4 regions of the Sporosarcina sp. P26b genome follow, and region 2 is predicted to be linked to each of the others. Evidence: riboswitches for the same ligand, from Rfam matches in the RefSeq annotation. Region 2 holds a riboswitch; each other region holds the start of a gene.
What was found. Region 2 has a riboswitch for thiamine pyrophosphate ahead of CSV69_RS07960 (ABC transporter ATP-binding protein). Riboswitches for the same ligand answer to the same signal wherever they lie in the genome.
Positions count from the first base shown of each region.

Region 1: another riboswitch for thiamine pyrophosphate. It lies ahead of CSV69_RS11490 (ECF transporter S component); the one in region 2 lies ahead of CSV69_RS07960 (ABC transporter ATP-binding protein).
Region 3: another riboswitch for thiamine pyrophosphate. It lies ahead of thiM (hydroxyethylthiazole kinase); the one in region 2 lies ahead of CSV69_RS07960 (ABC transporter ATP-binding protein).
Region 4: another riboswitch for thiamine pyrophosphate. It lies ahead of CSV69_RS07295 (thiamine phosphate synthase); the one in region 2 lies ahead of CSV69_RS07960 (ABC transporter ATP-binding protein).

Region 1 covers NZ_PDYW01000013.1:19,835-23,034, reverse strand. Annotated here, with positions in the region: gene CSV69_RS11495 (ABC transporter ATP-binding protein) at 1-1,066, opposite strand, end outside; gene CSV69_RS11490 (ECF transporter S component) at 1,088-1,657, opposite strand; TPP riboswitch at 1,740-1,851, opposite strand; gene CSV69_RS11485 (exonuclease domain-containing protein) at 2,040-2,612, shown strand; gene CSV69_RS11480 (multicopper oxidase family protein) at 2,770-3,200, shown strand, end outside.
Region 2 covers NZ_PDYW01000006.1:30,427-33,626, forward strand. Annotated here, with positions in the region: gene CSV69_RS07955 (ABC transporter permease) at 1-447, opposite strand, end outside; gene CSV69_RS07960 (ABC transporter ATP-binding protein) at 444-1,214, opposite strand; TPP riboswitch at 1,299-1,397, opposite strand; gene CSV69_RS07965 (TetR/AcrR family transcriptional regulator) at 1,583-2,152, shown strand; gene CSV69_RS07970 (YhgE/Pip family protein) at 2,192-3,200, shown strand, end outside.
Region 3 covers NZ_PDYW01000004.1:173,294-176,493, reverse strand. Annotated here, with positions in the region: gene thiE (thiamine phosphate synthase) at 1-90, opposite strand, end outside; gene thiD (bifunctional hydroxymethylpyrimidine kinase/phosphomethylpyrimidine kinase) at 90-905, opposite strand; gene thiM (hydroxyethylthiazole kinase) at 924-1,694, opposite strand; TPP riboswitch at 1,757-1,858, opposite strand; gene CSV69_RS06485 (DUF3238 domain-containing protein) at 2,052-3,200, shown strand, end outside.
Region 4 covers NZ_PDYW01000005.1:92,493-95,692, forward strand. Annotated here, with positions in the region: gene CSV69_RS07280 (ThiF family adenylyltransferase) at 1-329, opposite strand, end outside; gene CSV69_RS07285 (thiazole synthase) at 326-1,099, opposite strand; gene thiS (sulfur carrier protein ThiS) at 1,096-1,302, opposite strand; gene CSV69_RS07295 (thiamine phosphate synthase) at 1,286-1,885, opposite strand; TPP riboswitch at 1,956-2,064, opposite strand; gene CSV69_RS07300 (Crp/Fnr family transcriptional regulator) at 2,122-2,811, opposite strand; gene CSV69_RS07305 (heavy metal translocating P-type ATPase) at 2,789-3,200, opposite strand, start outside.

The DNA of each region.
Region 1 (3,200 bases), on a different contig from region 2:
CCATAATAGAATTGGTCACGAATTGCAGTTCGGGATTTTGGAAAACGAGCGACAGACCTTTAGGAAGTTGTCGCTTCTTCTTTTTCCACACAATCGGTACACCGTTAACTTCATAGACACCGTCAGTGCGAAGTAGTTGCATGAGAGATAGAAGCAATGTGCTTTTACCAGAGCCATTTTCTCCAACAATCGAAATCCAGTCACCAGCCTGTACGGTCGCTTGTTTGACAGAAATCTTCTCCGCTTGACCGCGATAGCCGTGAAAGTCTCGAATCTTAATTTTCTCTTGAGATGCAACTGCTTGACGGTTTTTCATCATCGATTGAAATGCTTCGGACGTTTTATATTCTTCCCAAACCCCCGGATACCAAATGCCATAGCGCTTCAGTTCTTCTTGGTTGTTTGTAAAGATAGTGTCTGGAGGTCCATCCGCTATAATGACTCCTTGATCATTAAATAGCACCACGCGATCGACCCAATCGGCAATCAAATCAATTTTATGCTCGACAATGAGTACGGTTTTATTTGTAGCTGCTGCTTTGATAGCAGACCAAATTTGCTGCGTGCCTTCTGGATCAAGTAAAGCAGAAGGTTCGTCCAGAAATAATACGTCGGGTTCAAGTAATAACACTGTAGCCAAAGCTAGTCGTTGTTTCATGCCTTGAGACATTTCATTGATGGGTGTATGAACGTTTTCTAAATTCAAGTCCACGCGTTTCAACACTTCCTCTATAAGAGGGGCCATCTCTTCACGCGGTACTTGAAGGTTTTCCAAAACAAATGCAAGTTCTTCATCGACATAGGTCATGCAAAACTGCGTTTCGGGATCTTGAAAAACGAATCCCCATGAGTCAGGCAGTTGGACGTCTTTTGTTTTCATTGGCAATTCGATGGAATGCGGGATAATTCCACTCAGCACTTGCAGTAAAGTAGATTTACCACAGCCGCTTGGTCCAAGCATGAGCACTTTTTCACCAGGCTGAACGGAAAAAGAAAGATCTTTAAAAACCAGTGAATTCTCTCCGGGAAACTTCAGTCGTAAATCGGTAACACTGATGTTAGGCATAGTTGAATCATTCCTCCGCGTTTACTGATCGAGCAAAGTATATTCTTTCTTATCAACAGGGCGGATTAAAGATGTCACGCCGGTTGCTTCAATCGCTTTAACAATTAGTACAGCAAAAATACCTGTGAAGATGAATGCACTAATTGCACGTAACCCGTATTTCACTATAAGTGCCCAAGTTTCAAGTGCTGCATATCCATAAACCAAATCGAGTCCGAAACTCGCGAGGCAAGAAGCAATACCAGCCATTCCGGCGACTACTATCGTGTAGCGCTTATATCGGAATGCGGCGAATAGTAATTCTGCAGCAAGACCTTGCATGAACCCGTACATCAATACTTCAATCCCATGTCCTGCGAATGCAGACAAGGAAGCGCCTGCAATGCTTGCGATCAATGCGGTACCGGGCTTACGTAATAGTAAAAAGGCGAACGGTCCCACCATGAACCACATGCCGTAAATCAATTGACGTGCAACGGGGAGAATCGGTTTGACGACGGTATATAAATCGTCCCAAAACTTCATCAATACCCCAAATACTACCCCGATCATGATCGTGATCAAAATATCGGTAAACTTTAATTTCTTCAAACTTTTCCACTCCTTCTTATTTGTCTATACAAAAAAGCCGTCTGAAGAGCAGACGGCCGAGGAAGGAAAGAGATTCCTGTAAATTTCCATCGATTACGCTCTCTACGCTGGCATTACCCAGATCAGATTAACGGTCAGCAGTGGATTCCTCTGCTATCTCAGCCTGATTCACTCAAGCACCCGTACGGACATTTATGTAAGCAATCCTAGTATACAGCACATCAATTTGTCTGGCAACCACTTCAAAAGTTGGATGAAGTGCGAATCCCGAAGTAGGTTAATTTCGTTACAGTGTGTTGAAATCCTGTTATACTAATAGGATACAAATTGATCCTAATTGCATGCCATATACGAATTTAAATAGATTTAAAGGAGTTTTTACATGACGAAACATATAGCGTTCATTGACGTAGAAACTACAGGTATGAGAGCAGAGGCAAGCGATGTAATTGAACTGGGTGTTATGCTTGGCGAATACGATAATAACCGGATTGTTCGGGTAGCAGATGAATATTGTGAGTTTCAAGAGCCGTTCTACTCTATAACGCCAATGATTACAAACCTAACGGGCATCACTGATCAGATGGTAAGAGGGAAGTCACTCGACATGGACAGAATTCTATCGATACTCGATCGAGCAGACGGCATTGTGGCGCATAATGCTTCATTTGACAGGGGCTTTGTCAGTAGACTATTACCGGAAACTCTCGACATGGACTGGTATTGTTCTGTTAGACAAATTAAATGGAAAAACTATGGCTTTGAGAATGGTAAGCTTCAACAATTACTGAGAGCACATCGGATTCAAGTACAGAACGCACACAGGGCACTAGATGATGCGAAAAACTTAGCATTGCTACTGAACTCGTCGAATCCGAGCCTTGAGGATGATACCTTTATATCCTACCTAATGAATAAAGCACCGATGAAAAAACCATCTAGATCTAGATTTTAATTACAAAGTGAGGGATACCAGGATAGTAATATACCCGGGTATCCTTTTTGTATGGAGAAAGTTTCATTTTCACGACCATATGTATGAAATGTGCATAGTTTTTCCACATGTATCAGCTATACTACCCTTGATGACAATAGATAAAGGAGATATTTAAATGAGTAGAAAAACGCAAGTTGTTATATTCTCATTGTGTGCATTATTGATCAGTGGATGCAGTAGTGATGCGCAATCGAATGAACAGAGTAATGAACATATGATGAACCAGACGAGCAATGAACAGCATTCTATGATGGATGGTTCGACAATGGGTAACGGACATATGAGCCATAATAATGTAGTGAGATTAAAAGATTCGACTGGTGAGAATGAAATAAACATCCCACCCTTATTAACTAGTGAAACGACAGTAGGCACCGAATATACTGTTAAGGCGCAAAAGGGAAGCGTGAACATATTTGATAATGTGACTACAGAAACTTTTGGATATAACGGAGATTTAGTAGGACCCGTTCTACAATTTAGAAAGGGTGAAACTGTAAAAATAAATACGATAAATGAATTAGATGAAGAAACAACATTTCATTG
Region 2 (3,200 bases):
ACGTAAGTTTTTATCCGATGAACGTAAACCATCGAACACACTGACAGTGATGGGGAAAAAGGTGATCAGTACAGTGACTGCAACTTTTCCCCAAATGCTGTAGCCGAACCACAGCACGAAAATCGGTGCAAGCGCAATGACGGGAATCGTCTGTGACGCAATCAAAAGTGGATAAAACGCTTGCTCGATAGGCTTCTTGCTATACATCGCGATCGCAAGCGCCGATCCGATAAGTATCGAAATAATTAGGCCGATTACTATTGTTGCAGCTGTCGGAGGTAAATGGTGGATAAACAGCTCCGACTTTAGTTCCCATAACTTGAGTAGAATCGCAGATGGAGACGGGAATAAGAAGCTTTTATCATAAAGACGCGCTCCGATTTCCCATATGCCAAGTAGGATCACGACGAAAAATATGGAACTACTATAAGAAGTAATCTTTTTCATAGTGGTGCCTCCGAACGTAGCTCCATGATGAGTTGTTGCTTTAATTCAACCAGTTCTGGGCGTGCCAAGTCTCTCATCGTACGTGGTCGATCAAGAGGAACGACTACTTCGCGGATTGTCCGCACAGGTTTTTCAGCAAGTACAAAGATACGATCAGATAGAAATAATGCTTCGTCGATATCATGGGTGATGAAGACAATGGTTTTATCGAGCCTCTTCCACTGATCAATTAGCCACTCTTGCATCGTCAAGCGGGTAATGGCGTCGAGCGCACTAAAAGGCTCGTCCAGCAATAAAATATCAGAGCCGGTTAGAATCGTTCGTAAAAAAGAAACACGTTGACGCATACCACCTGATAAGTTGCCAGGGTAAGAGTTTTCTTCACCAGCTAGCCCAAAATCTGCAAGGAGCTGGATCATCTCATCGGAAGTCGTTTTGGCACTTTGGAGTTCCACTGGCAATCGAACATTTTCTAGAATGGTTCGCCAAGGCATGAGTAAATCTTGCTGCGGCATGTAACCGACTTTTCCTAAACGCCTCGTTACGACTTCACCGTTCAATGAAATTTCTCCACTGTCAGGATTCTCAAGGCCAGTAACTAATCGGAACAACGTACTCTTCCCGTAACCACTTGGTCCAATGATGCTGACGAATTCGCCTTCATTTACATGCCAATCAACTTGGTCAAAAATAGCCGTCGGTTTTGAAGCTTTGGTTGCTTGATAATGAAAGGATACATCGGTAAATTCTAAAATTTTATTAGGCATATTCTTTTCACATCTCTTTTCTTCAAAAATCCACACAAAAAAACCACTTCTTTTGTGCGAAGCGGTTGCATAGTTCGGCCAAGACCGGTCATATGTCCACTTCCCTCCGCTAGCATTATCTAGAGCAGGTTTAAGGGTTAAGGCAAATAGCCTCTCTCAGCAAAAGCACCCCTAGTGTTTATCCATGTCTTATCGTTTCATATTCTAGTAAAGTAGTCAACTTTAATTCAGTAAATATTTTGAATGTCGATAAAACTATTCTTTTCACTCATTAATAGCAAGCATCTTGCATTTCATTGAAAATCTATGTAGTATAATGACTATCAGACCGAAATGGTATTACGGTCAATTTCGAAGGGTGTGGCAAAATGGATCGTAGGGAAGAAATCATGTTGGCGGCTGGAAAATCGTTTACGATGTTTGGCTATAAGGCGACGACAATGGACCAAGTAGCGAAAATAGCGAATGTGGGGAAAGGTACTATCTATACGTTTTTCTCGAATAAAGAAGAATTATTTCATTCGATCGTCTGGAATATGGTGAACGAAATGAAAGAGGCGTCGGAAAGAACGGCTATAGAAGGGGCATCGTTTCAAGAGAATGCCCATGCGCGTATTATGCAGTTATTGAAGTTTCGTGAGACGCATCAGTTATTCATTAAGCTGATTGAAGAGGAAAAAGAGTTACGCACACCAGCTGTCGGGGATGTGTTAACTTCTATAGAGAAGGAAATATTGCAGTTTATTGCTAGTAAGATTGAACGCGGTGTTGCCAAAGGTGAATTGAAGCCATGTAATAGTGAACTGATCGCGTATCTATTATTCAAATCTTATTTGGCGTTAGTAGTGGATTGGTCGAAAACGCATGATGACCAGCTGACTGAGGAGCAAATCACAGATGTGTTGAACTATACGATTTTCTCTAGTCTATTGGTGTGATATGCGAATGTCGGAATACAGAGCGAGGGTTTATACTAGATGAATAAAATATTGTTTATAGTCAAACGGGATCTCCGGAATATATTCAAGAATAAAGCGGCGCTCATCGTCATTGCAGCCATTGCATTTCTACCGTCGCTCTATGCCTGGATGAACATTTTGGCTTCGTGGGATCCATATTCCAATACGAAAGGCGTATCAGTAGCGATTGTTAGTGAAGATCAAGGCGCAGAAATTGAGGGTAAGGAATTCAATGTCGGAGACGAAGTAATCGTTTCGCTGACCAAGAATGATGATCTCGGTTGGCAGTTCGTGACGAAAGACGAAGCCTTAAAAGGTGTTAAGCACGGCGATTACTACGCTGCGATTATCATCCCCAAGAATTTCTCGGAAAATTTAAGCAGTATCGTTACAGACGATATTAAACAACCGACATTGGATTATTATATCAATGAAAAGATTAATGCGATTTCTCCAAAAGTAGCAGGCAAGGGCGCATCTGCTATAGTAGAGAATATCGATAGCACGTTCGTTGAAGAAGCGAACAAAGCAGTGATCAAGGTATTCAATAATCTAGGAGTGGAACTGGAAAACAATCGTGTCAATATTGAAAAACTACGCGATTTAGTTTATCAACTAGAATATGATATTCCCGACATTTATTCGAAATTGCAGCTAGTGGATAAAGGGTTAAATTTCGCGGATTCTTCTATTGATCGTGTGGATCTGGTATTGGACGATGTCAATTCGGTGCATGAGAATGCGAAAAAACTGAATGCACGATTGATCAGCAAGTTGCAAGAGAATGAAAAGACCGTGGATAATACATTGCGGGTCATTACATCCAACTTGGAGAGTGCGCAAACCGCATTCCGTAAAGTGCCTGATCTGACAAGTGAATTGTCAGGTAAAGGGGAAGATGTGGATCGTATCGTCGATTCACTGCGCGATAAGCAAGGTAAATTGGAAGATACAAATGCTAGGTTAGATGATATTTATGATTATTTGAAGAAGCAGGATCAGAATTTAAAAGATTCATCCAATATTA
Region 3 (3,200 bases), on a different contig from region 2:
CAATACAGCTAAGGGCTCATGATTTTTTACGTTTGGCGTACCCATGACAAAGTATAAGCCCAATGCTTTCTTCACTTCTACATGTCGCATCAGAGCATCTCCCTTTTTAACTGTCCATATGCCCAATGATTCGTAGGACCATGACCTGAGCCGAGTTGTAAGCCATTTTCAATTGCTGCTTGAATGAATTGCTTTGCCTCGGCTACTGAATCGGGTAGAGAATAACCTCTTGCAAGAAACGCAGTCAAAGCAGCTGCAAACGTGCAACCCGTTCCATGTGTGTCTTTCGTTTGGATCCAAGGGGTAGTGACTGTGAATGATTGTCCGTCCGCATCAGCATAATAGTCTTTCGCATCGAGCACGTCACTGCGATGCCCGCCTTTTATGACCACAGCATTTGCACCGAGCTGGATAAGTTTTTCTGCTGCTAGTTGAATCTCTTCATCAGTACAGATCTTCATGTCTGTCAGTACTTCTGCTTCCGGAATGTTTGGCGTTATCACAGTTGCAAGTGGTATTAACTGTTCCTTCAGTGCCTCAATTGCTTGTTGTTGTAATAAAGAATGTCCACCTTTAGCAATCATCACAGGATCGATCACTAATGGAATAGGTGGATATTCTTTTAATAAAGAGGCGACTGCCGTAATGATTTCGGCTGAAAATAGCATACCAGTCTTACAGGCTTTCACGTCAAAGTCGTCGAGTACGGCTTTCATTTGTGCGGTTACACCGTCAGCTTGTACCGGATACACATTTTGTACACCTAATGTATTTTGTGCGGTTACTGCCGTAATAGCGGAAGTGCCAAATACACCGAGCTCTTGAAAAGTCTTCAAATCAGCCTGGATTCCCGCACCACCACCACTGTCTGATCCTGCAATAGTCATAGCTACTTGAATTGTCATTAAAAAACCTCCTATCTTTTACACAAAGTATGTTTTTGTTTCGCGATCTAAAGAATGTAAGATATTTAAGAAGTTCATCGCAAAGTCTCCAGGACCTATGGAAATCTGCGCCGTTTGTTCTCCAGCACGCTTATAAAATGAAAGTGCATCTGCTGCTGCTTCCATAGGGCTCTCTATTCCCACCGCTAGAAAAGCACCCACAACTGAACTAAGTAAACAACCTGTTCCAGTAATCGTCGTCATCATTGGATGTCCACCTGTAATAGATACTGTCGTGTGTCCATCAGTGACGATATCCACTTCGCCCGAAACTGCTACTAGACAGTTATGCTTGCGTGCTGTCTGTTTTGCAACGTCTTCAATGTCTGCTTGTCCTTCTCCAGCATCTACTCCTTTGGCGTTCCATGGAATATCTGCAATTGCCGCCAACTCCCCAGCATTACAACGAACTAATGTGACGTCTACTTCGTCTAAAACTTTGAGAACACTTGCTTTACGAAAAGGCGTTGCACCTGCCCCAACTGGATCCAATACAACAGGTTTTCCGGCTGCACGTGCACTTTTCCCTGATAGAATCATTGCGTCGACCGTTTGTTGTTTTAACGTTCCAATATTTAGAATGCTACAAGCGGCGATTCTTGCGATATCTTCCGCCTCTTCCACCGCATCGGCCATTACAGGAGATGCGCCTATTGCGAGTAACCCGTTAGCTTGGAAGTTGGCTACCACAAAATTCGTGATGCAGTGGACAAGTGGTTGCTCTTGTCGCAGTTGTTGAATAAGCTGCATGTTTCTTTTCCCCCTTATAAAGGTATATATACAAAAAGCCCATACTAGGATGGGCGGTTGGGTATAAAAACTACCCACTTCCCTCCGCTAGGTTGTCCTAGATCAGGTTCAAAGGGTTTGCATAATTGCATCTCAGCCAAATGTTGGCACCCCTAGTGGTGACTATGTATCAGACAAGCTAATTATATCATATAGATGGGTTAGGATAAAATGATCCTGCAATAAACAGATTGACAAGTATGAAAATGAGTGTTTGCGCTTAGGTGGTCAAGTATAACCGTATGCTAAACGTTACATAATTATCTGAAGAAGTCTTATCTTTTTCAGATGAAATGGATATAAAGGAGTAGATCGCAAATGGAGAAATTATTCGAAATTCAACAAATGGACCATTCATTGGATAATATATCGTTTACGTGGAGTGACATAGGTGGTTATTACCGTGTCTATAAAAATGACCGACAAGTATATGAAGGAACAGCTCCGAAGTTTTCGGATGGGGAGTTGGATCCGTCACATCCTTTCCAATACACGGTGGAACGAGTAGCGGAAGGACGGGTTCAAGATGTAATTGTTATCCAGACATCTGCCCTGACTGAAGTTCAGGAAGATGAACATCCTTTGCAACGATTAGTCATCACAACGATTGCCGCTTCATCACAAATTGCTCTGTCATGGGAGTGGATCAAAGATGTGGAGAAGTTCGATATTTACCGCAACGGTCAATATCTCGAAACAATTACGGATAATCGTTTTATTGATCGTGACATAAGTTCTTCGGAGGCGGTAGTATACAGTGTCTCGGCAACGTGTCCGTTGATTGACAGCAATCAGAAAATGAATGTCAGTAAATCGATCGCATCCAAAGTGTATGAAGTGATTATGCCTCCGAATCCGAATAATAAACCAACAGAAGAAATCTATACTTTTTCTGTACGTGTAAAGCAACGGGATCAATTGCTTACACCGATTGCTGACAGAAAAAAAGTAAATGAAGTGAAGCAATGGAAGTTCCGCTATGCAACGTTTTTAAAAGAAGATATCATAAAAAACCCGAATCTCTTTTCACCAATTCCATATTTCACAGGTGATGATCGAGATTTCAACCCAGAAGGAAAAAGCTTCCGTACCCGTGTGGACATAGAAGGAGAGTTTATCGGAGGCGATAGCACACTGCAATTTACGAAAGCCACTGGACCTTCAATTGGCATGAATTATATGAAACGATATAAGCGCCATGACCATGCATCTGTAGACGGTATAGAAATTGAGCGATTAGAAGGGAAATCGACTGAAGTTCTTTTTGCAATCAACCATGACGTAGGTAATCCACTAACCGCTTCACCGCCTATTCATTATGAAGTGAAAGCGCATTTAGACCAGCAAGGAAACCTAGACCTAGTTGGCTATCATAACGATGCGCCACATCATGAAGTATATTTAGCGCTTGATTACGAGGACTGGCGCTCGTTGCACCGTACTGAAAGTGAAGGCTTAGCGTATTTG
Region 4 (3,200 bases), on a different contig from region 2:
ACATTTTCAGGCGTGACATCCGCCACAATCCCACGAACTTTCACGTCGCTGTTGATCACGCGCAATCGGCTTTCCGCAGCGATTGCTTTCGGTAATTGATCGATGACATCTTGTTCTGAGTATAATTGCTGTCTATGAAGATTAGTCCATTCCAAAATATCGCGATCGACAATGGTCAGTTCGCCGACGCCTGCCCGCACTAGCATCTCCGCTCCTGAAGAGCCAAGAGCACCCGCTCCTAAGACAAAAACTTTTGCTTCGCGTATACGTTGTTGTCCAATTGGTCCGATGGGTGCAAACAGTTCTTGCCGAGAATATTTACTGCTCAAGTCGTCACAAGCCCTTCAGTCGGACTGCTAGCCACGCCATAATCACGAACTGGCATACGTCCAGCTTTATAACCGAGACGTCCCGCTTCAATCGCGAGCTTCATTGCCTCTGCCATCATGACGGGATTGGCGGCTTCCGATACGGCTGTGTTCAGCAATACACCGTCTGCGCCGAGTTCCATCGCGAAAGCGGCGTCTTTTGGAGAGCCGACCCCTGCGTCAATAATGACGGGTACATTGGACTGCTCAATGATGAATGACAAATTCAACGGATTCAGAATGCCTCTGCCTGAACCGATTGGCGCAGCGCCTGGCATGATAGCGTGAACGCCTAATTCGCATAGTTTTCTTGCAAGTACTACATCGTCTGACGTATAGGGTAGTACAATGAAACCTTCCTCTAACAGCATTTCAGACGCACGTAATGTTTCCACTGGATCAGGAAGTAATGAACGGCTACAGCCGATGATTTCCACCTTTACCATGTCGCAAAGTCCCGAAGCTTTGGCGAGACGTGCGATATGTACGGCTTCTTCCGCTGTGCTGGCGCCTGCGGTATTCGGAAGCAATGTATAGCGCGTTAAATCAAGTTGTTCGAGAAAATTGGGTTGCGATGCTTCAAAAATATCCATGCGTCGTACTGCGAACGTCAGGATCTCTGCTTCTGATACCGCCACTGCTTGCTTTTGAATATCAAATGAAGGATATTTCCCCGTGCCTAGTAATAAACGTGAAGAGAATTCTTTATCTGCAATTTTTAACATGTTCATCCGCCTCCTACAAAATGTATGATTTCAATTTGGTCTCGGTCCATGATCGGTGCGTCGTAGTGATCTTTCTGCAAAATTTCCTTGTTTTTCTCCACGATCAAAATACGATCGCCAAGTCCTAAGTGCTCAAGTAACTGCTGGATCGTCCCTACTTCAGGAATGACGGGAAACGATTTGCCGTTCAGATCAATCATTTTCTCCATGAGATACCTCTCCTTTTCTATAACTCTGCAAAGTTTTCAGTGAACGCATAGGGGATAATACAGCGACGCCTGCCACGTGGTTTTGCTGTAAATTAGGTAAGTGATGCGGCTGAATTCCACCGATAGCATACACAGGAATCGAACTATACTGTGCAATAGAAAACAATTCTTCCGTTCCACGCGCTGGCAGCCCAGGTTTCGAAGGCGTTTCAAAAACATGCCCGTACAATAGCCAGTCTGCTCCCTCATTCATAGCTACCTTTGCCTCTTCCAATGAATGAATCGAGCAACCGAAAGAGAGCTCGGGGAATTCTCGATATGCATCCTGTAACGACATACCATAGCCAGTCAGTTGCACTTTTTTAAGCTTCAGTCTTCTAGCCAAGTGAGGTCTGGCATGAAGAATGAGCTTGTCGAGTGGGAATTCAGCACTTGCAAGACGCGTAACTAAATCTACTAGCTGTTCATCTAACTTGGACTTTTCCCGCAAGATAATAGCATCAAGAAACGGTGCTGTGTGCAGCAAATGTAGTGTCAGTTCATCCACCGAAAGACGGTCGTCAGTCACGCCAAGTAACTTCATTCATTCCCCTCCAATAGAAAAAACCACTTCCCGAATCGGAAAGTGGTAGAAATGTCGACAGAAATACATAAGTAACGACTCGCCACTTCCCTCCGCAGGTGCTAACCTGTTCAGGTAATAAGGGTTTCAGAGCCACACTCTTTTCTCAGTCCTTGTAAAGGATTCCCCTAATGGTCAAAATATTTGGTTTTCAGAACTAGCCTATCACGTGTACGGTAGAATGAAAAGCGTTTCTTTTACAAAAGCAATAAAGCATCCAAATCTAGAATTTCTACTGCTTTCATACTGGGCTGGCGAATCCAGCCAGACTCTTCGAAAGCGCTTAATTTTCGACTGATTGTTTCAGGTGTCGTCCCTAGGTGAGAGGCTAGGTCTTTGCGACTCATTGGTAGTTCGACTATCAATTGTCTTTGTTCTTCTGATAAGTCAACTAGGTAAAGGGCAATACGCGTTTCTGCTGATTCCATACCGATTCGTGCCGCCCGTTGTTCCGTTCGGGCAAGGCGGGAGGAGAATTCCTCCAACATCTTCAATGAAATCGCGGGGTGCTCTTGTAGAAGTTGCTGCATTTGGTCCCGTTGAATAACACATAGTTCTACGGGTTCAAGTGTTTCTGCATAGGCGTCATGAGGTTTAGCATCAAATAACGATAGCTCGCCTGTGAAATCTCCGGGTTGTAGTATTCGTACGATTTGCTCTTTGCCGTTTTCTGATAGGCGATATATTTTGATCCGTCCTTTGTGCAATATATACAAGCCTTCGGAGCGGTCGCCTTCATTGTAAATAATTTGTCCACGCGGGTAGGGGGTGCTTCGCGCAAGTTCTACAATGTGCTTCATCTGATCTTTTTCCAAGTGATTGAACAGTGGAACAAGTGATACACACATTCGATGATCGGTCGTGTCATTGTGGGGCTGCTGACTCATTCACTTTCACCTCGCTTACATTTCGTTTGGACGCTTTGTCACTAGTATAGCGTATTAATCGAATGGCGTTCAATATGACAAGAAGCACACTTGCTTCGTGGATAAGCATGCCGGATGCTAGGAAGACTTTGCCTAGCAGTACACCGATTAGCAATAAAACTACTGTGCCAACTGCGAAAAATGTGTTTTGCTTCATATTGTTCACAGTCGCTTTCGATAATGCATAGGCGTGGGCGAATTGATCTAGTCGATCCGCCATCAAGACGATATCCGCTGTTTCCATGGAAATGTCTGTTCCGCCTTTACCCATTGCCAGCCCGATATCTGCAGTGGCGATTGCCGGCGCATCATTGATTCCGTCACCTGCCATCGCTACTCGATGTCCTTGC